2 regions of the Microlunatus sagamiharensis genome follow, and region 1 is predicted to be linked to the other one. Evidence: predicted binding sites of a transcription regulator. Region 1 holds the regulator's gene; the other holds the start of a gene.

The links. Region 1 encodes LexA, which represses DNA repair genes until DNA is damaged. Its sites were predicted from a motif close to TCGAACANNTGTTCGA; they were not measured.
Positions count from the first base shown of each region.
Region 2: a site for LexA is predicted at 4,839-4,854, ahead of BLU42_RS19050 (Rv2578c family radical SAM protein). Genes of this name have one in related genera too.

Region 1 is NZ_LT629799.1:1,170,276-1,184,869, forward strand. Features, by position in the region: gene miaA (tRNA (adenosine(37)-N6)-dimethylallyltransferase MiaA) at 1-239, shown strand, start outside; gene dapF (diaminopimelate epimerase) at 283-1,119, shown strand; gene BLU42_RS20470 (hypothetical protein) at 1,239-1,415, opposite strand; gene hflX (GTPase HflX) at 1,647-3,164, shown strand; gene BLU42_RS05335 (ATP-dependent DNA helicase) at 3,280-5,241, shown strand; gene BLU42_RS05340 (nuclear transport factor 2 family protein) at 5,360-5,719, shown strand; gene lexA (transcriptional repressor LexA) at 5,756-6,589, opposite strand; gene BLU42_RS05350 (hypothetical protein) at 6,920-7,339, shown strand; gene BLU42_RS05355 (RDD family protein) at 7,433-8,272, opposite strand; gene BLU42_RS05360 (DUF2752 domain-containing protein) at 8,367-8,822, shown strand; gene nrdR (transcriptional regulator NrdR) at 9,230-9,799, shown strand; gene BLU42_RS05370 (vitamin B12-dependent ribonucleotide reductase) at 10,057-12,945, shown strand; gene BLU42_RS05375 (serine hydrolase domain-containing protein) at 13,032-14,153, shown strand; gene BLU42_RS05380 (molybdopterin-dependent oxidoreductase) at 14,183-14,594, opposite strand, start outside.
Region 2 is NZ_LT629799.1:4,102,321-4,116,914, reverse strand. Features, by position in the region: gene BLU42_RS19080 (alpha-glucosidase) at 1-149, opposite strand, end outside; gene BLU42_RS19075 (HD domain-containing protein) at 217-930, opposite strand; gene BLU42_RS19070 (NUDIX hydrolase) at 920-1,633, opposite strand; gene BLU42_RS19065 (TlpA family protein disulfide reductase) at 1,630-2,274, opposite strand; gene nth (endonuclease III) at 2,271-2,972, opposite strand; gene BLU42_RS19055 (Crp/Fnr family transcriptional regulator) at 3,140-3,817, shown strand; gene BLU42_RS19050 (Rv2578c family radical SAM protein) at 3,832-4,830, opposite strand; gene BLU42_RS19045 (S1C family serine protease) at 5,012-6,469, opposite strand; gene BLU42_RS19040 (MBL fold metallo-hydrolase) at 6,515-7,342, opposite strand; gene BLU42_RS19035 (NUDIX hydrolase) at 7,353-8,060, opposite strand; gene BLU42_RS19030 (RidA family protein) at 8,072-8,584, opposite strand; gene BLU42_RS19025 (DUF4177 domain-containing protein) at 8,589-8,747, opposite strand; gene npdG (NADPH-dependent F420 reductase) at 8,877-9,533, shown strand; gene BLU42_RS19015 (ArsA family ATPase) at 9,530-10,492, shown strand; gene BLU42_RS19010 (ArsA family ATPase) at 10,489-11,682, shown strand; gene BLU42_RS19005 (WhiB family transcriptional regulator) at 12,125-12,412, opposite strand; gene BLU42_RS19000 (transglycosylase domain-containing protein) at 12,710-14,594, shown strand, end outside.

The DNA of each region.
Region 1 (14,594 bases):
GCGTCACCGCCTCCCGTGCGCTCGGCTACCGCCAGGTCCTGGCCTTCCTCGACGGCGAGACCGACGAGGCGTCGGCGCGGGAGGCGACCGTGGTCGGCACCCGGCGCTTCGCGCGGCGCCAGGACTCGTGGTTCCGCAAGGACGAGCGCATCACCTGGCTGGCCCACGACCGCCCCGACCTCGTCGAGGCGGCGCTGGTGCTGGCCGGACCCGAGGGGAGGGGCCGGCCCGCCGCATGAGCGCGGACCTGTTCGCCGTTGCCCGCGGTGGGATCATCGGGCGGTGCGGCGATGGCGGTTCAGCAAGGGTCACGGGACGCAGAACGACTTCGTCGTCCTGCTCGACCGGGAGAACGTCCTCGACCCCTCCGACGAGGACGTGCGCTGGCTCTGCGACCGGCGGGCCGGGATCGGCGGAGACGGGCTGCTGCGGGCGGTGATGGCGCGCCACGTCCCGGAGTGGGACGGCGACCCCGGCCTGTGGTTCATGGACTACCGCAACGCCGACGGCTCGGTCGCGCAGATGTGCGGGAACGGCGTGCGCGTCTTCGTCCGCTACCTGCTCGACCAGGGTCTGGCGACCGGCCCGACCGTCGACGTCGCCACGCGGGCCGGGCTCAAGCCGGCGACCGCGCTGCCCGACGGGCGGGTCCGGGTGGGCATGGGCCGGGTCGCCGTGGCGCCGGGGACGGTCCGTGTCACCACGGCCGGCGGGTCCGCGTACGACGCCACGTCGGTCGACGTGGGCAACCCGCACGCGGTCAGCGTCGTGACGGGTGTCGGTTCGCTGGACCTGACCCGCGAGCCGCGCTGGGAACCGGCCGAGGCCTTCGGCGAGGGCGTGAACCTGGAGTTCGTCGAGCCGCTGGGCGAGCGCCACGTCGCGATGCGCGTGCACGAGCGCGGCGTGGGGGAGACCCGCTCCTGCGGGACGGGGACGGTGGCCGCGGCCGCCGCAGCGCGGGCGCTCGGCGTCGGCGGCGCGAGCGGCGGGGACGGCGTGTGGACCGTGGACGTGCCCGGCGGGCGCGTGGAGGTCGAGCTCGTGGGCGACGAGGCCCACCTGACCGGACCGGCGGTGCTCGTCGCCCACGGCGAGGTCACGCTGCCGCCCCGCTAGGAGCCGAGGAGCGCTCCCCGAGCTCGTCGGACACGGCCGCCGGATCGTGTCGAGGAACCGTCACGAGGCCGGCGTCCTCCGAGCCAGGACGGTCGTCCGGACCCGGAGGAGAGGGCGGCTCAGCGCCCCGCGTACGGGTGGAGCCCCGGGTGGCGCGGGTCGAAGGCGAGCGCGCGGCGGACGCGGTCCCACACGGGCGGGAGCTCGTCGCGGTAGACGACGGCGACCGAGGTCAGCGGGATGCCGAGGCAGACGGCGCCCAGGACGCTCAGGAGGACGGTGGCGAGGGTGGTCATCGGTGGTCGCTTCCGCTGGAGGTTCAGGATGCTGACAACGATGTCAGGACCAAGCGTAGCAACCGCACCGCCACCGGTCACGCGATGCTGCTGGGATGGGTGCGTGGCCCGCGAGGGGACCAGCCGCGGCGGAGGTTCGTGCCGGAGCTCCGGTCCCGCGCCGACGAGGCTGTGGACAACCCGCCAAACCAGGTGCTCGCGCTTGAGCACCGTGAGACCCTGGGCAGCACGATGAGTCTTCCTCGACCCGACGCCGGTGCGCTCCACGAGACGCAGGAACCCCACGACGACGAGCTGCTCGTCGAGACCCTCCGACGGCCGCGGCCCGCCGGACCCGCGCCCGAGGACGTCGACGGCGACCAGCTGGACCGGGCCGACCGCCAGTCGCTGCGCCGCGTGGGCAGCATGTCCACCGAGCTCTCCGACATCAGCGAGGTCGAGTACCGCCAGCTCCTGCTCGAGCGGGTGGTGCTGGTGAGCGTGTGGACGACCGGCAGCCAGGTCGACGCCGACAACTCCCTCGCCGAGCTCAAGCTGCTGGCCGAGACCGCCGGCTCGCAGGTGCTCGACGGCCTGGTGCAGCGCCGGCCCGTGCCGGACCCCGCCACCTACATCGGCTCCGGCAAGGTCGCCGAGCTCCGCGACGTCGTCGTCTCCAGCGGCGCCGACACCGTCATCTGCGACGGCGAGCTCAGCCCGGCCCAGCTGCGCAACCTGGAGGACCGGGTCAAGGTCAAGGTCATCGACCGGACCGCCCTGATCCTCGACATCTTCGCCCAGCACGCCAAGAGCGCGGAGGGCAAGGCCCAGGTCGAGCTGGCCCAGCTGAACTACCTCAAGCAGCGCCTGCGCGGCTGGGGCGGCAACCTCTCGCGCCAGGCCGGTGGCCGGGCGGCCGGCGGCGCGGGCATCGGTGGTCGCGGACCCGGTGAGACCAAGCTCGAGACCGACCGCCGCCGCATCAACAGCCGGATCGCGCGGCTCCGCGGAGCGCTGCGCGAGATGGACGGCACCCGCGAGACCAAGCGGGCCGAGCGCAAGCGCAACCAGATCCCGTCCGTGGCGATCGTCGGCTACACCAACGCCGGCAAGTCCAGCCTGCTCAACCGGCTCACCGGGGCGGGCGTGCTGGTCGAGGACGCGCTGTTCGCGACCCTCGACCCGACGGTGCGCCGCTCCGCCACCGCCGACGGCCGCGTCTTCACGCTCACCGACACCGTCGGGTTCGTCCGGCACCTGCCCCACGACCTCGTCGAGGCATTCGCGTCCACGCTCGAGGAGTCGGCCCAGGCCGACCTCCTGCTGCACGTGGTCGACGGCTCCGACCCCGACCCGGAGGGCCAGATCCGCGCGGTCCACGACGTCCTCGCCGAGATCGGGGCCGGCAAGGTCTCCGAGCTGATCGTGATCAACAAGGCCGACACCGCCGGCCCCGACGCGATCGCGGCCCTGCGTGCGCGCTACCGCGACGCGGTCGTCGTCTCGGCCCGCACGGGTGCCGGCATCGCCGACCTGCAGCGCACCGTGGAGGCGCGGCTGCCGCGGCCCGAGGTCGAGGTCCGGGCGATGGTGCCGTACGGGCGTGGCGACCTGCTCAACCGGATCCACCAGGAGGGTGAGCTCCTCACCACCGAGCACACGGGCGACGGCACGCTGGTCGTGGCGCGGGTGCACGGTGACCTGGCCGGCGAGCTGGCCGAGTACGAGCGGGGACGTCCCGCGCTGGACGCGACCGTCCGCGGTGGCTGAGCAGACCCTCGCCCCGCCGCGGGGAGCGAAGGACGGCTCGGCGCCCGGCCACCGGCGGGTCCTCGACGACGCGGTCGCCGGTATCGGCGGGGCCGACCGTCCGGGGCAGCACGCGATGGCCGACGCCGTCGCCCTCGCGCTCGAGGACCGGCGCCACCTGCTCGTGCAGGCGGGCACGGGGACCGGCAAGTCGCTCGGCTACCTCGCACCGTCGCTGGTCTGGCTGACCGAGCACCCCGGGGAACGCGTGGTCGTCGCGACGGCGACGCTGGCCCTGCAGGCGCAGCTGGCCAAGTCCGACATCCCCGCTGCGCTCGACGCGGTCCAGCGGGTGACCGGGCGGCGTCCCGACTTCTCGGTCCTCAAGGGCCGCAGCAACTACGCCTGCCTGCTGCGCGTGCGGGACGGGGGCGTCACCGAGCAGGGGACACTCATCTCGGCCGACGACCTGGCGGCCACCGCCCGGTCCAGCGCGTCGCCGGAGTCCGCGCTCGGCACCGAGGTGCTCGCGCTGCGGGAGTGGGCCGAGGACCAGGCGGCGACGGGCGGGGTCGCCGACCGCGACGACGCCCCCGCGCACAGCGACCGGGCCTGGCACCAGGTCTCGGTGCCGGTGCGCGAGTGCCTCGGTGCCCAGCGCTGCCCGTACGGGGACTCCTGCCTGGTGGAGAAGTCGCGCGACCAGGCCCGTTCCGCCGGGCTCGTGGTGACCAATCACGCCCTGCTGGCCATCGACGCCATGCACGGCGGTACGGCACTCCCCGAGCACCGCGCCGTCGTCGTCGACGAGGCGCACGAGCTCGTCGCCCGGGTGACGGGGGCCGCGTCGGCGGAGCTGAGCCCGCAGCAGGTCGAGCGGGTCGGCAAGCGCGCCGTGACCTTCCTGTCCGACGACGTCGCGCTCGACCTGCTCGAGTCCGCCGACGAGCTGCGGACCGCGCTGGACGAGATGCCGCTGGAGCGGGTGGAGGACCCGGCGTCGCCCTTCGTGGTCGCGGCGCAGCGGGTCCGCTCCGCCGCCCGGGCCGCCGTGTCCGCGCTGACCGGCAGCGCCGGTGGGGAGAAGCCGAGCCCGGAGCAGCGGCAGGCCGCCGCTGCGGTCGGCGAGGTGCTCGACGTGGCCGAGCGGATGGCCGGGCTGTCGCCGTACGACGTCGTCTGGGTCACCGAGCGGGAGCGGTCGGGCCGCGAGGCGCACGTCGCGCCGCTGTCGGTCGCCGGCCTAATGCGCTCGTCCGTGTTCGGCGAGCGCACGATCGTCCTCACCTCCGCGACGCTCAAGCTCGGCGACGACTTCGGCCCCTCGGCCGCCGCGCTCGGGCTGCGGGCGCGCGACCGGGACGACTCGGGCGAGGCGTACGTCCCGAGCGGCGTCGAGGGCGCCTCGGCCGACGATCCGCCGGTCCCGTGGCGGGCGCTCGACGTCGGGTCGCCGTTCGACTACCGGCGCCAGGGCATCCGCTACGTGGCCCGGGCGCTGCCGACCCCCGGTCGCGACGGCATGAGCAAGGAGGTGCTCGACGAGATCGCCGAGCTCGTCTGGGCGGCGGGCGGGCGCACCCTCGGGCTCTTCTCCAGCCGGCGCGCGGCCGAGGCGGCCGCCGTGCACGTGCGCAAGCAGCTGCCCAAGCTGACGATCCTCTGCCAGGGCGACGCCCAGCTGTCCGAGCTGACGCGGCGCTTCACCAGCGAGCCGACGACCAGCCTCTTCGGCACCCTGTCGCTGTGGCAGGGCGTCGACGTCCCCGGGGCGACGTGCCAGCTGGTGATCATCGACCGGATCCCGTTCCCGCGACCCGACGAGCCGCTCACGCTGGCACGGCAGAAGGCCGTCGCCGACGCCGGCGGCAACGGGTTCATGAGCGTGGCCGCCACCCACGCGGCGCTCCTGCTGGCGCAGGGCTCCGGGCGGCTCGTGCGCCGCAGCAGCGACCGGGGTGTCGTGGCCGTGCTCGACCCGCGCCTGGTGACGGCGCGCTACGGGTCCTTCCTGCGCGCCTCGATGCCGGACATGTGGGAGACGTCCGACCGCGAGACGGTGATCGGCGCACTGCGCCGGCTGGCCGAGGAGGCGTAGGGCCCGTCGGGCCGTCCGATCCCGGGTGGGAGGGTGGCACCCTGCCGATGAGGGCTCACGGGCGCGGCCTCCGGTGCCGCCTCAGCTCGTCCTCGCCCGAGACGCAGGAGGATGCCCGATGGACGACCAGACGCTGGAGCTGCTGCACGCCAACCTGGCGGAGGTGTTCGGGGAGCGCGACGCCGACGCCCGGCGGGAGGCGGCCCGCCGCACCTACACCGCCGACGTCACCTTCACCGACGCCGAGGGGACCGTGCACGGCTGGGAGGCCGTCGCCACCAAGGCGGGTGCCCTGCAGGACGGACTGCCACCCGGAGCCGCGTTCGCCGAGGAGGGGCCGGTCTACGCCGGAGCGGGACGCGCGGCGCTCGCCTGGCGCCTCGGTCCGGCGGACGGTGAGCCGCTCGTGCGTGGGATCGACATCGTCACGATCGTGGACGGACGCATCAGCGAGCTGCTCACCCTGCTCGTCGGCTGATCCCGTCCGCCACGCTCCGCGTCGGAAGGGACCCGCTCAGAGCCGGCGCAGGACGGCGACGACCTTGCCCAGGATCGTGGCGTGGTTGCCGTCGATCGGGTCGTAGGCCGGGTTGTGCGGCATCAGCCACACCTGGCCCGGCTGGCGCTTGAAGGTCTTCACGGTGGCCTCGTTGTCGAGCAGGGCGGCGACGATGTCGCCGTTGTCGGCGTTCGGCTGCTGCCGGACGACCACCCAGTCGCCGTCGCAGATCGCGGCGTCGATCATCGAGTCGCCGCGGACCTCGAGGGTGAACATGGTGCCCTCGCCCACGAGCTGGCGCGGCAGGGCGAACACGTCCTCGACGCGCTCCTCGGCGAGGATCGGCCCGCCGGCCGCGATGCGGCCGAGCACCGGGACGTGGACGGGCTCGGGGAAGGCGTTCACGCCCGAGTCGTCGACCTCGACCAGGCGGGGCCTCACCAGCTCGACGGGGGCGACGCGCACCGGCTCGGGGGCACGACGGTCCTCGCCGGGGAGGAGCACCTCGAGCGCGCGCGGCCGGTTCGGGTCGCGACGCAGGAAGCCCTTCTGCTCCAGCGCCTTCAGCTGGTGGGACACGCTCGAGGAGCTGGCCAGGCCGACCGCCTCGCCCATCTCGCGGATGCTCGGCGGGTAGCCGCGCGACTCGACCGTGTCGCGGATGACCTCGAGGATGCGGCGCTGGCGCGGGGTGAGGCCCGAGCTGTCCGCGGGACCGTCGGGCAGCGAGCTCACCGACGCCGACTCGCCCAGCTGCGCCGCGACCTCGGCCTTGGTCGGACGCCCCCGCCGACGGGCGGGTCGGCCGGTGTCGCTCGTGGGGCTGTCCGGCGTGTCGTCGTGTGCCATGGACGGCACTGTAGGAAAGACGCCGAGCACATTCAAACACCTGTTCGAGCGTGTCGCCCGCGTGTCGTGGCGGAGAGCGCTCGCCCTGGGGCCACCCGTGCCGTGTGGTGGTGCGCGAGCCCGTACGCCGCCCGTCGACGGTGCGCCTGCGAGAGGTGCGCACCTCCAGCCGCGTTTTTGTCAGACCCCCCTGGTGGACTCCGGAGCATGAAGTTCTCGAACACCGCTTCGAATGTGCTTGCGCCGCGACCCGGGGTGCGATACACATCGAACACGCGTTCGATCGAACGGACGTTCGACCGTACGCCCTACACGTTGAGGAGCACCGTCATGAGTGTCGCACTCGCCGAGCCCGTCGCCCCCGCTGTCGTCGAGCGGCCCCGCGCCCTCCGGCTGGTTCCCGCGGGGCCCGGGGTCGAGCCCGCGGCCGCCCCGACCCGCACCCGGCCCCGCCGGTCGGGCCCGGGTGTCGGACCGGCCGCTCGGCCGCGCCGGCTGCGCTTCACCGCGCCGCCCGCCGCGCGGACCCAGGCGTGCCGGGTGGCCGCACCCGTCGCGGTCCCGGCTGCCGCTCCCGCGTCTGCGCCGAGCTGGCGGCTCACCGAGCGCGGCGTGGCCGTCGTGCTCGCCGTCGCCGCCGCTCTCGTGGTCGCCAGCGTCGTGGTCGTGGGGCTCACCGCGCTCCGCGTCACGAGCGACGGCTACCGCGCCTCGCACGCGTCCGACGCCGTCGTCGTCGCGCAGGGCTGAGCCTGAGCGGACGCCTGTCGGTCGACGCTGTGCGTCGGGCGGATGCTCGTCGTCGGTCCTGAGCTCCTGGTCGCGAGCTGGAGGACCCGTTGGTCACGACCACCCGACGGGTCGCTCGTCCACCGTGCGGACGACGACCGTCTCGATGATCTTGTCGGCGAACGTCTGCCGCTCCTCGTCCCACAGCGGCCAGAGGTAGCCGATCCACGCGAAGCCGTCGAGCACGTGGAGCAGGTCGCGCAGGAACGCGTTGAGGGTACCGACGGGGCGGCCGTCGACCTGGCTCAGGAGGCGGGTGCCGGTCAGCCGGCGACCGAGCGACTGGCCCGTCCGGCCGCCGCAGATCCAGCGGTTCCAGAGGTTCCACCCGATCGCGACCAGGTTCAGCGCGAGGCCGCCGACCAGCAGGCCCCAGCGGGGCTCGGCGTCCACGTCGCCCCGCAGCAGGCCGGCGTACAGCGGGAGGTAGGCGAGCAGCTGCAGGACCAGCGCGACGTACGCGGGCGCGTGGTCGACGAGGTCGCCGAGGACCCGGCTGCCCCAGCGCGCGTACTGGTCACGGCGCCATCGCGGTCGGGGCCGAGCGTGCGCCGGCCAGCCGGGGAGGGGTGCCGGCCAGCCCGGGACCGGACCGGGCGGCGCCGACCATCCGACGTCCGGCGGTCCCGTCCATCCCGGCGGCAGGGGAGCGGGCGGCGTCCAGGGCGCCGGGCCGGGCGTCCACGGAGCCCACGAGGGGGAGGCACCGGGAGCGGGCGGACGAGCCGAGGGCGCGGGTGCTCCGGGCACGCCGAACCGGGTCACCCGGCCGTAGACGGGGCCGGAGGGCTGGCTCGGACCGCCTCCCGCGGCGGACGCCGGGTCGGGCGCGGGGGCAGGTGGCACGTCCGGCCCCGACGGCTCCTGCTGGTCGCGACCGGTCTGCTCGCCCACGTGCCCTCCTGCTCGAGCGCCCCGGCCTCGAGGCGCAGCCCAGGTTAAGGCGCGTCCGGTCCGCGCGGACCGCACGCGAGGCAGAATGTCGGGCATGGCGACGAGGGTGGCGGGCTCGAGGACTCCGACGGCCCACGGCGACGGTGCAGCCGCCGCGTTCTCCCCGCGCACGGCGCTGCGCCCGCTCGTCGGGTTCTTCGCGACCGGGCTCGGCCTCAGCGCCCTCTACGCCACGACGGGCATCGGCGTCAGCTGCCCGTTCCGCGTCGTCACCGGCTGGGACTGCCCCCTGTGCGGCGGCACCCGGATGGGCAGTGCCCTGCTCCACGGCGACGTCGCGACCGCCTTCGCCTTCAACCCGCTCGCGCTGGTGCTGATCGCCGTGCTGGGCGTGATCGGGCTCTGCTGGGTGGTCGAGGCCCTCGGCGGTCCGGCGGTGCGGCTCCCCGCAGCGGTGCGGCAGCGCTGGCGGCGCACCACGCCCACGCAGCGCCTGGTCGCGTTCTTCGCGGTGGGTGTCGCCTACACCCTCGTGCGCAACCTGACCTGACCCACGGCCGGTCATCCGGCTCTCTCCCGCAGCAGCGGCCTGCGGCCTCAGGGCGGTCCACGCCGGCGTCGTCCACGCCGCGTCGTCCACGCCTGGACCGTCCACGCCTGCACCGTCCGTGCCTGGGTCCCGTCGGCCCGGCAGGTGCGCCCCCGCCCTCGTCGCGCCGCGTCCCGGCGGCTGCCCCGGCGTGTCCTGCGACGCGACGCGCGAAAGTGTCAGTCCTCTTGCACATAGTGGGTCCCGGTCGTAAGGTCACTACATCTAGTGGTTACACCGCTGTAGTTCATCCACAACTAGTGGTCGGTTACCCACACAAGTCCACAGCACGGTCCACACGTCCTCCCCAGGGTTGTCCCCAGGGGCCGACGGTCAAACGGTGCGGAACGGGTCGAGAGGAGCCGCAGGTGCACTGCCCGTACTGCCGTCACGGCGACTCCAAGGTGCTCGACTCGCGCACCGCCGAGGACGGCGGCAGCATCCGCCGCCGCCGCCAGTGCCCGGTCTGCGAGCGTCGTTTCACCACCGTCGAGCAGATGCAGCTCGTGGTGGTCAAGCGCAGCGGCGTGGTCGAGCCGTTCAGCCGCGACAAGGCGGTGTCCGGGGTGCGCAAGGCCTGCAAGGGCCGCCCGGTCACGGAGACCCAGCTCGCCCGGCTCGGCCAGCTGGTCGAGGACTCGCTGCGGGCCTGCGGCCAGCCCGAGATCCCCGCGGACGAGGTCGGTGTGGCGATCCTCGGTCCCCTCCGCGAGCTCGACCAGGTGGCCTACCTGCGCTTCGCGAGCGTCTACCGGCAGTTCCGCTCGGTCGACGACTTCGAGTCCGAGATCGCGCTGCTGCGCGCCGAGGGGGAGCCGGCGGGCATCGAGCCGCTCATCCCCGACCCGCTGCTCGACTCCAAGGTCGCGAGCTTCACCCCGCACCGCCTGACCCCGCGCCGCCGCCCCGCCGGTGGCGGGGGTCAGCCCCCGCCCTGAGGGGCGCCCCGACTCCGGGGCCGGGAGCGCATTGCTGGGGAAGGCAGCGCGCTCTCGGCCCCGGTCCCAGCCCGACGTACGCACCGCCAGCACCCCCGAGCGGCGGGGCAGCGTCAACCAGCACGACCGGTCCTGACGGGTCGGAGCACCACCCCGGGCCCAAGGGCCCGGACCCGCACCAGAGCACGACCCGGGGACTACCAGCCCAGCGCAGACCGTTCTACGAGGGACGGCGTGCACGTCAGGAAGAAGGACAGATGACCGAGACCACCCGTGCGGCCAACGGCCGCGGCGACACCGCGAAGAGCACCGCGAAGAACGGCCGCAAGAGCGCCGGGCTCGTGCTCGAGCGCGTGTTCAGCAGCGGCGTGCACCCGTACGACGAGGTCACCTGGGAGCGTCGTGACGTCGTCCAGACCAACTGGAAGACCGGCGAGACCGTCTTCGAGCAGCACGGCGTGGAGTTCCCGGACTTCTGGAGCGTCAACGCCTCCACGATCGTCACCACCAAGTACTTCCGCGGCGCCCTCGGCAGCCCGGTGCGCGAGCAGGGGCTCAAGCAGCTCATCGACCGCGTCGTGCACACCTACCGCAAGGCCGGCGAGGACTACGGCTACTTCGCCGACGCGGCCTCCGCCGAGGTCTTCGAGCACGAGCTGACCTGGCTCCTGCTCCACCAGCACTTCTCCTTCAACTCGCCGGTGTGGTTCAACGTCGGGACGCAGTCGCCGCAGCAGGTCAGCGCCTGCTTCATCCTCTCCGTCGACGACTCGATGGACTCGATCCTGAACTGGTACCGCGAGGAGGGCTTCATCTTCAAGGGCGGCTCCGGTGCCGGCCTCAACCTCTCGCGCATCCGCTCCAGCAAGGAGCTGCTGACCTCCGGCGGCACCGCGTCGGGCCCGGTCTCCTTCATGCGCGGCGCGGACGCCAGCGCGGGGACGATCAAGTCGGGCGGCGCCACGCGTCGCGCGGCCAAGATGGTCGTGCTCGACGTCGACCACCCCGACATCGAGGAGTTCGTCGAGACCAAGGCGCGCGAGGAGGACAAGATCCGCGCGCTGCGCGACGCCGGCTTCGACATGGACCTGGGCGGCAAGGACATCACGTCCGTGCAGTACCAGAACGCGAACAACTCCGTCCGCGTGAACGACGAGTTCATGCGTGCGGTCGAGCAGGGCACCGACTTCGGGCTGCGCTCGCGCACCACCGGCGAGGTCATCGAGACCGTCGACGCCCGCGACCTGTGGAGCAAGATCGCCCTCGCGGCGTGGCAGTGCGCCGACCCGGGCATCCAGTACGACGACACGATCAACGACTGGCACACCAACCCGGAGTCGGGCCGCATCAACGCGTCCAACCCGTGCTCGGAGTACATGAGCCTGGACAACAGCTCGTGCAACCTGGCCAGCCTCAACCTGCTCAAGTTCCTCCGCGACGACGACACCTTCGACGCCGAGCGCTTCGAGAAGGCCGTCGAGCTGATCATCACCGCGATGGACATCTCGATCTGCTTCGCCGACTTCCCGACCGAGTCGATCGGGCGCACCACCCGCGACTACCGCCAGCTGGGCATCGGCTACGCCAACCTCGGCGCGCTGCTGATGGCCACGGGCCACGGCTACGACTCCGACGGCGGCCGCGCGCTCGCCGGCGCCATCACCTCGCTGATGACGGGCGTCTCCTACCGCCGCTCGGCCGAGCTGGCCGGGATCGTCGGCCCGTACGCCGGCTTCGCCCGCAACGCCGACGCGCACCGCCGGGTCATGCGCAAGCACCAGGCCGCCGACGACTCGCTGCGCGACGTCGACGCCATGGGCTCCTCGATCCACGCCCGGGCCACCAAGGCGTGGGACGGCGTGATCAAGACCGGCGAGGCCAACGGCTTCCGCAACGCACAGGCCTCGGTCCTCGCGCCCACCGGGACCATCGGCTTCATGATGGACTGCGACACGACCGGCATCGAGCCGGACTTCTCGCTGGTCAAGTTCAAGAAGCTCGTCGGCGGCGGCTCGATGCAGATCGTCAACCAGACGATCCCGCGCGCTCTCGCCAAGCTCGGCTACGCCGACGAGACCGTCGAGGCGATCGTCGAGTACATCGCCGAGAACGGCCACGTCGTCGACGCCCCCGGCCTCAAGCCGGAGCACTACGAGGTCTTCGACACCGCCATGGGCCGCCGGGCCATCAAGCCGATGGGCCACGTGCGGATGATGGCGGCCGCGCAGCCGTTCCTGTCCGGCGCCATCTCCAAGACGGTCAACCTGCCCGAGACCGCGACGGTCGAGGAGATCGCCGACGTCTACCTGCAGGGCTGGAAGTACGGCCTCAAGGCGCTCGCGGTCTACCGCGACAACTGCAAGGTCGGCCAGCCGCTCAGCGACGGCAAGGCGGAGAAGAAGACCGAGGACGCCCCGGTGGCCGCGGCCGAGCCGACCGTCGTGGAGAAGGTCGTCTACAAGCCGCAGCGCAAGCGCATGCCGAAGTCGCGCTCGAGCCTGACCCGCTCGTTCTCCGTCGGCGGGGCCGAGGGCTACATGACCTCGGGCGCGTACGAGGACGGCGGCCTGGGCGAGGTCTTCCTCAAGCTCGGCAAGCAGGGCTCGACCCTGGCCGGCGTGATGGACGCCTTCTCGATCGCGGTGTCGATCGGCCTGCAGTACGGCGTGCCGCTCGAGACGTTCGTGCAGAAGTTCACGAACCTCAAGTTCGAGCCGGCCGGCCTGACCGACGACTCCGACATCCGGATGGCGCAGTCGATCATGGACTACATCTTCCGGCGCCTCGCCCTGGAGTACCTGACCTTCGACGACCGTGCCGAGCTCGGCATCTACACGGCGACGGAGCGGGCCCGCCAGGTCGAGACCGGCTCCTACCTGCCCGAGCCGGAGGAGGAGCAGATCGAGTCGGAGTCGCTCAAGAGCGACGCGGGCGACACGGTCGACACCGACGCCGTCGAGGTGGAGGTCCCCGTGGCGTCGGCCAAGCCGGCACCGAGCACCGCGCACACGACGTCGGAGCTCTTCGAGCGCCTGACCGGCACCAGCGTCGACGCCCCGCTCTGCCTCACCTGCGGGACCAAGATGCGCCCGAGCGGCAGCTGCTACGTCTGCGAGGGCTGCGGCTCCACGAGCGGCTGCAGCTGATCCTCGCCTGACCTCGACCGGCCCGGTCCCCACCAGGGGGCCGGGCCGGTCTGGTCGTGGGGCGGCGGACCTGGGATCGTCGGTCCGTGGCCAGCGCGCTGGAGGACCTGCTCGTCCGTCACGTGGAGGCGGGCACGGTGCCCGGCGCGATCGGACTGCTCGGGCGCGACGACCCGGAGGTCGTCGCCGTCGGCGTGGCCGCCGTCGGCGGACCGGCGCTGCGTGATGACGCCATCGTCCGCATCCAGTCGATGACCAAGGCGGTCACGGCAGTGGCTGTGCTGCGGCTGGTCGAGGCGGGACGCCTCGGGCTCGACGACAGCGTCGAGCCGTGGCTGCCAGAGCTCGCCCGTCGACGGGTGCTGCGGGCCCCGACCGCCGCGCTCGACGACACGGAACCGGCCGTCCGGCCGATCACGGTGCGCCACCTGCTCACGAACACGTCGGGCTACGGCATGCTCCTCGAACCGTCACCCCTTGCGGAGGCGATGGCCGCCAACGCCACCGAGGCCGGGCCGAACCCGTTCCCGGGCAGCGCGGACGCGTGGATGGGCCGACTCGCCGGGCTGCCGCTGGCGTTCCAGCCGGGGGAGGGCTGGCGCTACCACCACTCGTACGCGGTGCTGGGCGTCCTGGTCTCGAGGCTGACCGGGCGCGGGTTCGGCGAGCACCTCGCCGACGACCTCCTCGGGCCGCTGGGGATGGTCGACACCGGGCTGTGGGTCCCGACCGCGGAGCTGCACCGGCTGCCGGCGGCGTACCGGCACGACGGCGAGCGGCTGGTCGAGACCGAGCCGGCGGGCGGCGGCGCGTACGCGGGTCCGCCGGACGTCGACGTCAGCCACGGCGAGCTCGTCTCGACCGCGCGCGACTACCACCGCTTCCTCCGGGCCCTCGTGACGGGCGAGGACGTCGGAGGTCCTCCGCTCGTCTCTGCCGCGCACCGGCGCCTCATGACGAGCGACCAGGTCGCTCCCGCGCTCAAGACGCCGACGAGCTTCTTCCCCGGCTTCTGGGACACGACGGGGTGGGGCTTCGGCGTCGGCGTGGTGACGACCGACCCGCACCGCGGCCGGTTCGGCTGGTCGGGAGGCCAGGGGACCGACTTCTTCGTCGACCCCGACGGCACGGTCGGGGTGCTCCTCACCCAGGTCGAGCTCGGCGAGCACGTGTGGCCCCTCGTGGAGGAGTTCCAGGCCCTCGCCTGAGCGGCGCCGCTACGCGGCGGCGCACCCGGCTACTGCAGAGGGAACGGGGACTGCGCGGACGCGGGCAGGGCGCTCGTCTCGACCGAGGCGACCCACTTGACCCACCAGAAGCCGCGGTGCCCGGGCGCGACCAGCCGTACGGGTGCGCCGTAGCCGGCGCTGAGGCGTGCGCCCTCGACCCGCGTGCACAGGAACAGCGCGCCTGCCGCGTCGACGTCGAACCGGCGTCGGTAGCCCGTCACGCTCGTGACCACGAGGCTCCGCGCCTCGGCGAGCGCGGACGCGGGGAGCAGGTCGGCCAGCGCGACACCGGTCCAGGTCGCGTCGGCGTACCAGCCGGTCGTGCAGTCGAGGCGCGCCCGCACGGGTCCGCCGCGCGCGTCGAGGTCGGCCGCGGTGACTCCGACGCCGGCGATCGTCACCTCCTGGGCCTGCTCGGCG
Region 2 (14,594 bases), 1.5 Mb from region 1:
AGGTCGCCCGTGCCGTCGCCGTTGCTGTCGGCGAAGCTACGGGGGTAGATCTGGTAGACGACGGCGTCGCGCCACCAGCCCTCGGCCCGCTCGACCCCCGTCCCTGCGCTGGTCCCGGTCGAGGTCGTCGGTGTCGTCGAGGCCGTCATGGGGCCAGCCTGCCACGACGCCCGGGCGGCCCGCCGACCCCGTCGCCGGCCCCGGGGAGCCCCCGGCTCAGGCCTCCCGCGCGGCCTTCGGCGGCTCCACGCCGAGCCGTTCGGACAGCTCGAGGACCTCGGTGCGCAGGTTCGTCCGGGCCCGCCCGGCGAGCTGCTTGCCCTTGCCCGTGCGGAACAGCTCACGCTCCAGCAGCGGTGTCAGCACCGCGAGCCGGCCGGCGAAGAACGCCTCGTCGCCGACGGCCGCGTGCTCCTCACGGACGTCGGCGACGTACGCGGCGTACTCCTCCGGCGTGCCGCCCAGCACGGCCAGGTCGGCGTCGCAGAGCAGGTCGCCCTCCGGGTCGCGGGTGCCGGGCAGGTGGTCGGCGGTCAGGCGTACGAGCCGGGCGACCTGCGTCAGGTCCTCCTGCTCGAAGCCGGCCCGGCTCAGCTCGCGCAGGGCGAGGCGCGCCGAAGACTCCTCGTTGGTGAGCTCGCGCTCGGGGACGTCGTAGACGGCGTCGTGGAACCAGGCGCCCAGCCGGACGAGGAAGAGGTCCTGGTCGCCGGCGAAGGCGTCGACGTGGCGCAGCACCGCCAGCAGGTGGCGGGTGTCGTGGTAGCGACGGTGCGGCTCGCGGTAGCGCTCGACGAGCGCCTGGCCGAGCTCGGCCTGGTGCGGCAGCACAGCGTGCCAGCGCTCCTCCAGCTCCGCGCGGTCGGCGTCGCTGATCGGCCGCGGGGTGCGGTCGGCGCGCGTCGGGGTCGGGGTGGATTCAGTGGACATCGGGTCCTCCGTCGTCTCGGGCCAGGCTCGTGGCCCGGCGGTCGCTCAGGTAGCGGTCGGGGATCTCCACCTCGCGCGCCGCGTCCCACGGCCGGCTCCAGCCGGCGAGGTCGAGGACGGCGTCGAGCAGGTGGGCGGTCAGCCCCCACACGAGGTGGTCGGCCACGGCGAAGGCCGGGCCGCGGTAGCCCAGCGGGTGCACCGCGGTGGCCCGGCGGGCCGGGTCCACGAGGTCGGCGACGGGCACCCTCAGCACGGAGGCGACCTCGGCGGGGTCGCCCGGGGCGGCCGCGTGCGGCGTGCGCCACCAGGCCACGACCGTCGTCACGTCGAAGCCGCTCACGCGCACGTGCGCGGGCGGCAGCAGGCCGAGCACTTCGACGCCCTCCCGCAGCACGCCGCACTCCTCGTACGCCTCCCGCAGCGCGGTGTCGGTGAGGTCGACGTCCTCGGGGTCGGCACCCCCGCCGGGGAAGGCGATCTGGCCGGGGTGCGAGCGCAGGGTCAGCGCGCGCTCGACCAGCAGCACCTCGGGCCCCGCCGGCCCCTCGCCGAAGAGCGCGAGGACGGCGGACTGGCGCGCACCCTGCGCGGGCCGGAGGGCGTCGACCCAGGTCCGGTCCTCGCGGTGCAGCTCGTCGCGGAGGCGCGCGACCCAGGCGGGCATCCCGGGCTCGGCGCCCGTCTGCGACGCGGCGCTCACGGGGCGACGCCCAGGTACTGACGGCTCAGGTCGTCGAGCTGCGCCGACGAGGTGAACGGGCCCGCGTGCCGGCCGGCGACCGTGCCGTCCTCGCGCACGAAGAAGGTCTGCGGCAGGGCCATCACCTGGAGGCGGGTGCGGAAGGCGAGGTCGGCGTCGTACAGCTGGGGATAGGTCCAGCCGGCCGAACCGGCGGACTCCACGGCGGCCTCGGGCACGTCGGGGTAGTCGACGCCGAGGACCCTGACCGCGCTCGAGCGCCCGGCCTCCGCCAGGAAGGGGGCCTCCGCCCGGCAGGGGCCGCACCACGACCCCCAGACGTTGACCAGCATCGGGCCGCGTAGCCCGGAGAGCGTCACGGGACGTCCGCCGCCCAGGCACTCCACGGTGACCTCGGGCAGCCCGTCCTCGACCGGCGCGGCCCCGCTCGTCGGGCAGTCCGGGATCCCGGCTGCGCGCTTGGCGGTGGCCAGGTCGACGTTCGGCGCCGGGTCGGCGTCGGCCGGGGCCTGCACCGCCCCGCCGCCGGAGGCCGAGCCGCTCGCGGCGGGACCGCGGACCACGCTCGGCGTCTCGGTGCACCCGGCGAGCACGAGCGCGGCGAGCAGCGCCAGCGCCGCCGCGCGTGCCCGCGCCGTCATCCGCGCGGCTCGCGGACGAGCTTGGCGGCCTTGGTCGGGTCGGTCTCGCCCTCCCCGTACGAGGGGCAGAGCCGCGCGACCGGGCACGCGCCGCACGCGGGGTTGCGGGCGTGGCAGCGCCGGCGGCCGTGCCAGATCACGTGGTGGCACAGCATGACCCAGTCCTTCTTGGGGAAGAGCGCGCCGACCTGGGCCTCGACGAGGTCCGGGTCGGTGTCGCTCGTCCAGCCGAAGCGGCGCGAGAGCCGACCGAAGTGGGTGTCGACGGTGATGCCGGGGACTCCGAACGCGTTGCCCAGCACGACGTTCGCGGTCTTGCGGCCGACGCCCGGCAGGGTCACGAGCTCGCGCAGCGTCGTCGGCACCTCGCCGTCGAAGCGCTCCACGAGCTGGGCGCCGAGCTTGAGCAGGGTGTCGGTCTTGGCGCGGAAGAACCCGGTCGGGGTGATCAGCACCTCGAGCTCGGCGCGGTCCGCGCCCGCGTACGCCGCCGCGTCGGGATAGCGGGCGAAGAGCGTCGGGGTGATCGTGTTGACCCGCTTGTCCGTGCTCTGCGCGGACAGGATCGTGGCCACCAGCAGCTCGAGCGGCGTGGTGAAGTCGAGCTCGACGTGCGCGTCGGGATAGGTGCCCGCGAGGGTCCTGTCGATGGCGCGGGCTCGGCGGACCAGGGCGGTCCGGCTGTCGCTCGGGCTCACCGCGCCACCCTACGTCCGAGTCCCGTTCCTGCGACCTCTCGTCCTCGGCTGGGGATCCGCCGCTAACGTGAGGGGGCTGCCCGACCTCGGGCGGTCCCGTCCTCCTCGATGCTGCGCGACGACGGTAGGTTGTTGTTCACTGTGACGAGGGATACAGGAGGGCGCCGGTGGATCCCGAGGTGTTGACCAAGGCTCCTCTCTTCGCGGAGCTCGACGAGGCCAGCGCCGCGGCACTCGAGCAGGCCATGGGCTCGCTGCGCCTGACCAAGGGCCAGATCCTCTTCCGCGAGGGCGAGACCGAGGACCGGCTGTACGTCGTCGTCGCCGGCAAGATCAAGCTCGGCCGCAGCGGTTCGGCGGGCCGGGAGAACCTGCTCGCCGTGCTCGGCCCCGGCCAGATGTTCGGTGAGCTGTCGGTGTTCGACCCGGGCCCGCGCTCGAGCACGGCGACCGCCGTGACCGCCGCCGAGGTCCGCGTGCTCGAGCACGACGAGCTCATGGCCTGGCTCAGCGACCACCCCGAGGTGGCACGGAGCCTGCTCGGCCAGCTCGCCGCCCGGCTGCGCCGCGCGAACGACGTCGTCGCCGACCTCGTCTTCTCCGACGTGCCCGGGCGGGTGGCCAAGCAGCTGCTCGAGCTCGCCCGCCGTTTCGGCGACCGCAAGGACGACGGCGTGCACGTCCACCACGACCTGACCCAGGAGGAGCTGGCCCAGCTCGTCGGGGCGTCGCGGGAGACGGTGAACAAAGCCCTGGCCGACTTCGCCGCCCGCGGCTGGATCCGGCTCGAGCCGCGCTCGGTCACCCTGCTCGACGTCGAGCGCGTGGAGCGCCGCGCGCGCTAGCCCCATGCGGAGGTTCAACCAGTACGGCGGACCTGCGAGGGCCGGCGCCAGCCGGTCGCCCGGTCGAGGCCGTGGCGCCGCAGCACCGGCCGGACGCGCTCGGCGAGGTCGGACGCGTACGACTTGAGCACGTAGGACCCGCCGCGGTAGAGCTCCGCGTACGGCTCCGCCAGCTCGGGGTGCTCGCGGCCGAGCCAGCGCAGGAACCACTCCCGGGCCCCGGGCCGCAGGTGCAGCGCCATCACCGACGCCGACGTGGCGCCCGCCTCGGCGACCGCGCCGACCACGCGCTCGAGGTCCTCGTCGGAGTCCGTCAGGTGCGGCAGGACGGGCGCGACCAGCACCTGGCAGGGCAGGCCGGCCGCGCGGATGCTGCGGACCAGCTCGAGCCGCGCCCGCGGCGACGGGGTGCCCGGCTCGAGGGTCGCGTGGAGGTCCTCGTCGAGGACGGCGAGGGAGACGCCGAGCGTCACCGGCACGCGCTCCCCCGCCCGGGCCAGCAGCGGCAGGTCCCGGCGCAGCGTGGTGCCCTTGGTCAGGACCGAGAACGGCGTCCCCGACCCCGCGAACGCCTCGATGATCCCCGGCATCAGCCGGTAGCGGCCCTCGGCCCGCTGGTAGGGGTCGGTGTTGGTGCCGAGGGCGACGGGTTCGCGGCCCCAGGAGGGCCGCCCCAGCTCGCGGGCGAGGACCTCGGCGACGTTGACCTTGACGACGATCTCGGAGTCGAAGTCCACGCCGGTGTCGAGGTCGAGGTAGGAGTGCGTCCTGCGGGCGAAGCAGTAGACGCAGGCGTGCGTACAGCCCCTGTAGGGGTTGACCGTCCAGTCGAACGGGCTGTCCGAGCTCGCCGGCACGTGGTTGAGCGCCGAGCGGGCCATCACCTCGTGGAACGTGACCCCGGCGAACTCCGGCGTCCGGACGGTGCGCACCAGGCCGGGCATCTCCTCCAGGCCCGGCAGCGCGTCGGGGTCGGAGACCACCCCGCTCACCGACTGACCAGCCCATCGCACCCGACTATCAGATCACACGTTCGAATAGGACGCCAGACCCGACGGGGTCGATGACCACCGCCGGGTCGCGCGCCGGTGCCTGGACGACCGGAGGAGCAGGACATGCTTCTCGTCCTGCGAGGGAGGGAGGAAGGCGCCGGGTCGGAGCGCGAGCCGCGTCCGAGCGGAGCGAGGACAGAAGTTAGGCGCTGCCGAGCTTGACGTCCACGGTCTGCGGGGCGCCGCCGTCGCGGACGTAGGTGACGGTCACCGTCGTGCCCGGCGCGTAGTAGCGGGTCGCAGCGATGAGGCCGTCCGGCGTCGTGGTGTGGAAGTCGTCGACCTTGGTGACCGTGTCGCCCTCGCGCAGCCCGGCCGCCGCGGCCGCGCCGTTCGCGGTGACGCTCTGCAGCGGGACGCCGGTGGCCGTCGAGATGCCGTTGTCCGCACCGCCGACCGTCACCCCGAGGGCCGCGTTCACCGACTTGCCGTTGGCGATGAGCTCGCTGGCGACGCGGACGGCGACGTCGGAGGGGATGGCGAAGCCGATGCCGATGTTGCCGGACTGGCTGCCCTGCGAGCCGGAGCTCGTGCTCGCGATGGAGGAGTTGATGCCGACCACCGAGCCGTTCAGGTCGACGAGCGGGCCGCCGGAGTTGCCGGGGTTGATCGCGGCGTCGGTCTGCACGGCGAGGTAGACCGCGTCGTTGTCGTCGCCGGAACGGACCGGCCGCGCCGTGTTGGAGACGATGCCGCTGGTCACGGACTCCGCCAGCCCGAGGGGGGCGCCGGCGGCGACCACGGCCTGGCCGACCTTGATCGAGTCGGACTTGGCGAAGACCGCGGGCTTGAGGTCCGAGACGCCGTCGACCTTGATCACCGCGAGGTCGTTCGTCCCCGAGGTGCCGACCACGGTGGCGGGCGCCGTACGGCCGTCGGGGAAGGTGACGGTGACGCTCGAGCGCCCCGAGCCGGCGGCCGCGGAGACGACGTGGTCGTTGGTGAGGATGTGGCCCTCGGTGTCGAGCACGACGCCGCTGCCGATGTCGCCGCTGCTGCCGGCCTGCACCGTGATGGTCACGACCGACGGGTCGATCTTGGCCGCCGCGGCGCTCACCGTGCCGTCGAGGACCGGGCTGTTGGCGGCCGGGACCGTGGTCACGCTGATCGGCGAGGTCGCCCCGGTCGAGCCGCCGAGCGTCGCGTACGAGCCGATGCCCGCCCCGGCGCCGACGACCGCGGCCAGCGCGGCTGCGGCGATCAGGCCACCGCGGCGGCGCTTCGGGCGCTCGAGCACCGTGGTCGCGGCCGGCTGCGCGTAGGCCTGGGCGCCGTACTGCTGGCCCCCGTACGCGCCGGTCCCGTAGGACGGGGTGGTGCCGTAGCCGCCGTACGCGGCGCTCCCCCAGCGCTGGCCGCCCTGCTGAGGTCCCTGCTGACCCGCGGCCTGCGGGGCGCCGTGCTGCTGCGCGTCCCAGCCCGACGGGTGCGAGCCGCCCCAGCCACCATTCGCGGGCGGCGGGTAGCCGCCCGTGCCCTGGCTGTCCTGCTCCGACGAGGAGAAGGGGAACCAGGGCTGGTCCGCCTCGGACCGGCCGTAGCCGGAGGGGGTGCCCGAGGGGTTGCTGTCGCCGCTGCCGCGCTGGTCTTCCGAGGTCATGCGACTACGGTGCGCCCCGCTTCTGTGTGCTTGCTGTGCGTGGACCTAGGGCTCGCGATGAGCGGCCAGGTGGTCGAGCTGGGCGCGGGCCGACTGGAGCGCCGCGCGCTCGAGCGGCGTCCCGAGCACCTCGGGGTAGACCGCCCGCACGACGTCCTCCGGGCTCGACGCGCCGGCCGCCACGGCCCCGCGGACCTGGGCGAGGCGCTCCTGCCGGTGCCGGCGGTAGCCCTCCAGCACCCCGCGAGGGTCGGCGACCACCGGACCGTGCCCGGGCAGGACGCGCGCGACGGCCCGCGTGGCGACCACGTCGAGCAGGCGGTCGAGCGAGGCCAGGTAGGCACCGAGGTCGCCGTCCGGGTGCGTGATGACGGTGCTGCCGAAGCCGAGCACCGTGTCGCCGGTCAGCAGGTCGACCTGCTCGCCCTGGCCGGCGGGGCCGTCCTCCCCCTGGTGGGTGAGCAGCAGGCTCACCGAGTCGTCGGTGTGACCGGGCGTGGCGAGCACCTCGACCCGGGCGCCCGACACCTCGAGCACCGCGCCGTCGGGCAGCCCGTCCTCCCCGACCCGCCAGGCCGGGTCGACGGCGCGGACGCCGCAGCCCGCCAGCCCGGCGAACCGCGCCGCGCCCGCCACGTGGTCGAGGTGCCGGTGGGTCACGAGGACCGCGGACACCCGCCCGCCGGCCACCTCGAGCACGCGGCGCAGGTGCTCCTCGTCGTCGGGCCCGGGGTCGACGACGAGGACGGGGCCGGGCTCGGGGCGACCGAGCACCCAGGTGTTCGTGCCGCCGAGGGTCATCGGGCCCGGGTTCGGCGCCAGCACCCCGGCGACCGCCGGCGCCAGCCGCTCGACGCGCTGGTGGGTGTTCATCGGACCTCCGTCATGCGAGCACCTCGTACGCGAACCGCCACCCGCCCTCGTGCGGCACGACCCGGGGCAGCACCGTCTCGACCCGGCGTCCCGCGCCCGCGCGCAGCAGCGTCGCCACGTCCGGCGCGGCGGTCAGCTCGGCCAGGATCGACCACGTCGGCGGCATGAGCACCAGGTCGCCGGCCCCGCGGTCGGCCAGGGCCTGCCGGACCGGGGTCCAGGCGGCGCGGACCGTCTCGCCCGAGACGTCGCGGGCCTCCTGGCCCCCGGGCAGCGCGGCGAGGTAGAAGGTCGTGTCGTAGCGGCGGGGCTCGGTCGCCGGCGTGACCCAGCGCGCCCACGGCACCAGGGCGTCCGCCTCGAGCCGCACGGTCGTCTCCTCCGCGGTCTCGCGGAGCGCGCAGGCCAGCACCGGGTCCGCGGCCGCCGCAGAAGGCGAGACGTCGACCGCGTCGACGCCCCCGCCGGGGAAGACCGCGACCGAGGGGGCGAAGGGCATCCGCTCGTGCCGGTGCATCAGGTAGACCTCGACACCGCGGGCCGGGTCCATCCCCGGACGAGCTCCGTCGCGCAGCAGCACGACGCTGGCCGAGCGCCGCGGCTCCACCGGTCGCCTGCCGACGGCCATCGCCTCGGCCCGCGCGGCGACGGCCGCGGGCACCGGCGGGGCGAAGCCGTCGAGCACCTCGCTCGACCGCCTCGCCGGCACCGACCCCACCGCGCGGGTCCTCAGACCGGGACGACGCCCGGGCTGGTGCGGACCTCGGCGACGACCTCGACCTCGACCGGCGAGTCGAGCGGCAGCACCACGACGCCGACGGCGCTGCGCGCGTGCGCGCTGCCGAAGACCTCGCCGAAGAGCTCGCTCGCGCCGTTGGCCACGCCGGGCTGACCGGTGAAGTCCGGGGCGCTCGCCACGAAGACGACGACCTTGAGGATCCGGACGACCTGGTCGAGACCGCCGGCCTGCTCGGCGACCGCGGCCAGCGCGTTGAGGGCCGCGGTGCGGGCGTAGCCGTACGCCGACTCGGCGTCGACCGCGGAGCGCAGGCCGTCACCGACCACGCCGGTCGCCGGCAGCCGGCCCTCGACGAAGGGCAGCTGGCCGCTGGTCCAGACCGTCGAGCCCATCCGGACCGCCGGGACGTACGCGGCCACCGGCGGCGCGACCGCCGGCAGGGTCAGGCCGAGCGCCTCGAGCCTGGCGGTCGGCGAGCCCGGCCGGTCGGCGTCACTCGTCACGGGATCAGCCCGTCACGGGGCGCTTGAAGTACGCCACCAGGCTGTTGGGGTTGGGGCCCGGGACGACCTGCACGAGCTCCCAGCCCTCCGCCCCGAAGTTGTTCAGGATCTGCTGGGTCGCGTGCACGAGCAACGGCGCCGTCAGGTACTCCCACGTGGTCATGGCGGGAGCCTAGCGATCGGGGTGGACCGGCCGCCCCGTCGCCCGGACGGGCGGCATACGTCCGCTGGCTACCATCAAGACCATGACCTCTCGCGCCCGCCGCGCCTGCTCGCACGCCCGGACGAGCCGGTGAAGGTCGGGATCCTCGGCGGGACCGGCCCGCAGGGGCGCGGTCTGGGCCGCCGCTTCGCCATGGCGGGCCACGAGGTCCTGCTCGGCAGCCGCGACGCCGCCCGCGCCCAGGAGACGGCCGCGGGCCTCGCCGGGGCGGGACGGGTCACCGGCGTCGCGAACGCCGACGCCACCGACGCCGACGTGGTCGTCGTCGCCGTGCCGCACGAGGGCCACGCCGACCTGCTGACCTCGCTGGCCGGCGCCCTGGAGGGCAAGGTCGTCGTCGACTGCGTCAACCCGCTCGGCTTCGACAAGCAGGGACCGTTCCCGATCGAGGTCGCCGACGGGTCCGCCGCCCAGGAGGCCCAGCGCATCCTGACCGGCTCGACCGTCGTCGCCGCCTTCCACCACGTCAGCGCCGTGCTGCTCGACGACCCGGACGTCACCGACATCCCGGGCGACGTCCTGGTGCTCGGCGAGGACCGCGAGGTCGTGGGCCGGGTCATCGAGCTGGCGCAGTCGATCCCCGGCGCCCGCGGCGTCTACGCCGGCCGGCTGCGCCTCGCGCGCACGGTCGAGGCCTTCACCGCCAACCTCATCGCGGTCAACCGGCGCTACAAGACCCACGCGGGCATCGCGGTCACCGGCCTGCCCGCACAGGACGAGGCGTGACGGCGCCGCGCCACACGCTGCACGTCGTCAGCGGCAAGGGCGGCACGGGGAAGACGACGGTCGCCGCAGGGCTGGCCTGCGCGCTCGCGACCCGCGGGCGCCGGGTGCTGCTCTGCGAGGTCGAGGGCCGCCAGGGCCTGGCCGAGCTCTTCGGGGTCCCGCCGCTGGAGGGCGACGAGGAGCGTCGCCTGACGCGTACGCCGGCCGGCGGCACCGTCTTCGGGCTGTCGATCGACGCCGAGGACGCGCTGCGCGAGTACCTCGAGACCTTCTACCACCTGGGTCTCGCCGGCCGCGCGCTCGACCGCTTCGGCGTGATCGACTTCGTCACCTCGATCGCCCCGGGCCTGCGCGACGTGCTGCTCACCGGCAAGGTCTACGAGGCGGTCCGCCGCGGGGAGAAGGGGCTGCCGACCGCGTACGACGCCGTCGTCCTCGACGCCCCGCCCACCGGCCGCATCGGGCAGTTCCTCAACATCCACGACGCCGTCTCCGGCATCGCCAAGGTCGGCCCGATCCGTGCGCAGGCCGACTCCGTCGCCGCGCTGCTGCGGGCGCGCACGACGATCACTCACCTGGTGACGCTGCTCGAGGACATGCCCGTGAGCGAGACCGAGGAGGCCGTCGCGGCGCTGCAGCCCTCGGGCACCCGGGTCGGCACGATCATCGAGAACATGGTCAACCCCTCCCCCTTCGAGCCGGCGGTCCTCGCCGACGTCGCGGCGGGCTCGGTCGACCTCGCGGTGCCCGGCTGGGACGACACCCACAACCGCGCGCTCGCGGCGGAGTTCGCCGTCGAGGCGTCACGCACCCTCGAGCAGCAGGTCCGCCACGACCGCCTGCTCCGCCTCGGGCTGCCGCTCGTCCAGGTCGACTTCGACCCGCTGGGCATCGATGCCGAGTCCCTGTTCGCGGTCGCCGAGCAGCTCACCGACCAGCTCGCCCTGGAGGCAGCGTGAGAGCCCAGACCCCCGGCCGCGCGCACGGCGCCCGACCGACCCCTGCAGCTCCCTTCCTCGACGTCGACACCCTGATCGGCGACCGCAGCATCGAGATCCTGATCTGCTGCGGTTCCGGGGGCGTCGGCAAGACGACGACCTCCGCGGCGATCGCGGTCCGCGCGGCCGAGGCCGGCCGTCGTGTCGTCGTGCTGACCATCGACCCGGCCCGCCGGCTCGCGCAGTCGCTGGGCCTCGGCGAGCTCGACAACACCCCCCGCCCGGTGCTCGGCGTCGACGACTCCGCCGGCGGCAGCCTCGACGCGATGATGCTCGACATGAAGCGGACCTTCGACGAGGTCGTGCTCACCCACTCGACCCCGGAGAAGGCCGAGCAGATCCTGGCGAACCCCTTCTACGAGGCGCTCTCGTCCTCCTTCTCGGGGACGCAGGAGTACATGGCCATGGAGCGGCTCGGCCAGCTCCACGCGCAGGCCGCCGCGGACGCGAGGGCCGGGCGTCCCGCCTGGGACCTGATCGTCGTCGACACCCCGCCGGCCCGCTCGGCGCTGGACTTCCTCGACGCCCCCGAGCACCTGAGCTCGCTGCTCGACGGGCGGTTCATCCGCCTGCTGCTCGCGCCGGCCAAGGGACCGCTACGCCTGATGGGCGTCGGCTTCACCCTGGTCTCGAACGCGATGAACAAGATCCTCGGCAGCCAGATCATCACCGACGTGCAGACCTTCGTGCGCGCGTGCGAGGCGATCTTCGGCGGGTTCCGTCAGCGGGCGGAGGAGACGTTCGCCCGGCTGAGCTCCGAGCACACGGTGTTCCTCGTGGTCGCGACCGCCCAGCGCGACGCGCTGCGGGAGGCCTCGTACTTCGTCGACCGCCTCACCGAGGAGCGCATGCCGCTCGGGGGCCTGGTCGTGAACCGCGTCCACGGCAGCGAGCTCGACGTCTCGGCCGAGCGTGCCGTGGCCCTCGCCGAGGACCTCGAGGAGGCCGGCCCGACCCGGCTCGAGGCCGAGGCCCTGCGCCGCCACGCCGACCTGATGCGCGTGGCCGAGGCCGAGGCCGTCCTGCTCGACCGCTTCGCGACGGCACGTCCGACCGTCCCGCAGACCCGCGTGCCGGCGCTCCCCAGCGACGTCACCGCCCTCGCCGACCTCCGCCAGGTCGGCGCCCTCCTCGCCGAGAAGGACGACTGAGCCTCACGCGTCGAGCGAGCTCAGCCGTCGTGGTCCGGGCTGAGCCGTAGGGCCCTTCGACAGGCTCAGGGGTCGTGGTCCCGCTCAGGGGTCGCCAGCCGGCTGAGCGTGGGGGCCCTTCGACAAGCGCAGGGAGCAACTGACGGAGCCGAGCGCGGAGGACCTGGCGCGCGTCAGCGCCCCGACGGCTCCGGGCCGAAGCCGCAGGCGGCAGCGCACGGACGTCGGGCAGCCCGACCGCGGCTGGCCGACGCCGAACCGCACCCTGAAGGGCGGCTCGACGAGCACGCCGCTGAGCGTGGATGGGTCTGGCGGGAGCCCGGGCACCACCGACCGCACGGGAACGCCGTACGAGACGGCGCCCGGGCGGATGGTTGCGAAGCGGCGTGCTCGTCGAGCCGTTCGGCACCCGAAGCGGGCACCGGGACGAGGACGAGAAGCGTCAGGCTGCGCGCTCGACCGAGCGCTGACCACCCATGAGGAGGTCGGCCCAGGAGGAGACGTCGGGGCGCTGGCGCAGCAGCTGACGGCGCTCGCGCTCGGTCATGCCGCCCCACACACCCCACTCGATGCGGTTGTCGAGGGCCTCGCTGAGGCAGTTCATGCGGACCGGGCAACCCATGCAGAGCTGGCGGACCCGCTTCTGCTCCGACGCCTCAGGAAACAGGGCGTCCTCCATGCCCCGGCACTTGGCGTCGATCGTCCAGTCGGCGTGCGTGATGACAGACATGCTGATTCTCCCCTTGGTTGTGGCTGCCGACCCGGGCTATCCCCGGCCCTGGTGGGTCGACTGGTGAATCGTACGATCACCGGATTCGTTACGCCACCATTTCTGGATTCGCGCTGAGAAACTGATGAGATCGTGATCTTTCCCTGACTTCGGTGGCACGCTGCCCCGCGGATTGGTCGGTCTCCGAAGGATTTCGGGGCAAGACCGCCGGCGGCGGACCGGGCGGGGTGTGCAACGATCCGGGGGTCGTCCGCGCGGGGTTGTGCCGCGCGGACCCTGCTCGCGTACCCTCAAGCGGTGCCAAGTCCTAAACGAGTCGGGAGCGTCGCCTACTCGCTGACGATGTTCGCCATCGTCAGCGTGCTCGCGGGCGTGCTGGTCGCCGGCCTCTTCGTCCCGTACGCGGGGCTGGCGGGGATGGGCAGCAAGGCTGCCGCCGACGAGCTGAACAGCCTGCCGACCGAGCTCGCGACGCCGACGCCGCCCACCCGCTCGACGGTCTACATGGCCGACGGCAAGGTGCTGGCCTACTTCTACGACGAGAACCGCATCCCGGTCGCGCTGAACAAGATCGCGCCGGTCATGCGGCAGGCGCAGCTGGCGATCGAGGACCACCGCTACTACGAGCACGGCGCCCTCGACGTCAAGGGCACCCTGCGCGCGCTGGTGCGCAACTCGACGAGCGACGTGGGCACGCAGGGCGGGTCGTCCATCACGCAGCAGTACGTGAAGATGGTCCAGATCGAGTCGTGCCAGAGCAAGGGCGCCTCGGACGCCAAGATCAAGAAGTGCGTCGAGGACGCCAAGGCGCCGACGATGGAGCGCAAGGTCCGCGAGCTGCGCTACGCGATCGCGCTGGAGAAGCGCCTCACCAAGGACCAGATCCTCTCCAACTACCTGAACATCGCCTACTACGGCGACGGGGCGTACGGGGTCGAGGCGGCGGCGAAGCACTACTACAACACCTCGGCCTCCAAGCTGAACCTCGGCCAGGCGGCCATGCTCGCCGGCCTCGTGCAGAACCCCGACGCCAACAACCCGATGAACAACCGCGCGGCCGCGCTCGACCGCCGCGACGTCGTGCTCAACCGGATGGGCGAGCTCGGGCTCGCGACGCCGGCGGAGATCAAGAAGGCCAAGCAGCAGGGCTTCGACACCAAGGCGGTCAAGTCGATCGTCCAGGGCTGCGTCGGGACGCGATACCCGTTCCTGTGCGACTACGTCCGCCGCACGCTCGAGCAGTCCCCCAGCCTCGGCGACAACGTCCGCGAGCGGAACACGATGCTCGACCGCGGTGGGCTGAAGATCTACACCGCCATCGACCCCAAGTCGCAGGACCTGGCGCAGAAGAAGGTCAGCGCCTTCGTCGGCGCCAAGGACCCGCTGATCTCGACCATGAACATGATCCAGCCCGGCACCGGCCTGATCGTGGCCTCGGCCCAGAGCCGCCCGGTCATGGGCTCGGACAAGAAGAAGGGCCAGACCTACTTCAACCTGTCGGCCCCGAGCGAGATGGGCGGCATCCAGGGCTACCAGGCAGGGTCGACCTTCAAGGCCTTCACCATGGCCGCAGCCTTGGAGAAGGGCATCCCGATCAGCAAGAAGTTCAACGCCAAGTCGCCCTACGACTTCACCGGCCGCACCTTCGACACCTGCGACGGTCGCGGCAAGGTCTACGACAAGTGGCGGGTCAAGAACTCGGTCGGCCACAGCAAGACCATCGGCATGACCGAGGCGGCCGAGTGGTCGGTGAACACCTACTTCGTCCAGCTCGAGCTGGCCACCGGCATGTGCGGTGTCACGAAGATGGCGGAGAAGACCGGGATCAAGGTCGGTCACCAGCTCGGCGCCAAGCCGATCAACATCGTCAAGGAGTACCAGGACAAGCCGTCGTTCACCCTCGGCACCGCTGAGGTGGCGCCGATGTCGGTGGCCGAGGCGTACGCGACCTTCGCCTCGGGCGGCATCCACTGCAGCCCGATCATCGTCTCCAAGATCGTCGACCGGAAGGGCAAGCAGCTCGACGCCCCCAGCGCGAACTGCAAGCGGGTCATGGACGAGGACGTGGCGGACGGCGTCAACAAGGTCCTCAAGTCGGTCATCTACAAGGGCACCGGCACCCGGGCCCTCGTGCGCGACGGGCGCGACCAGGCGGGCAAGACCGGCACGATCGACAGCGCTG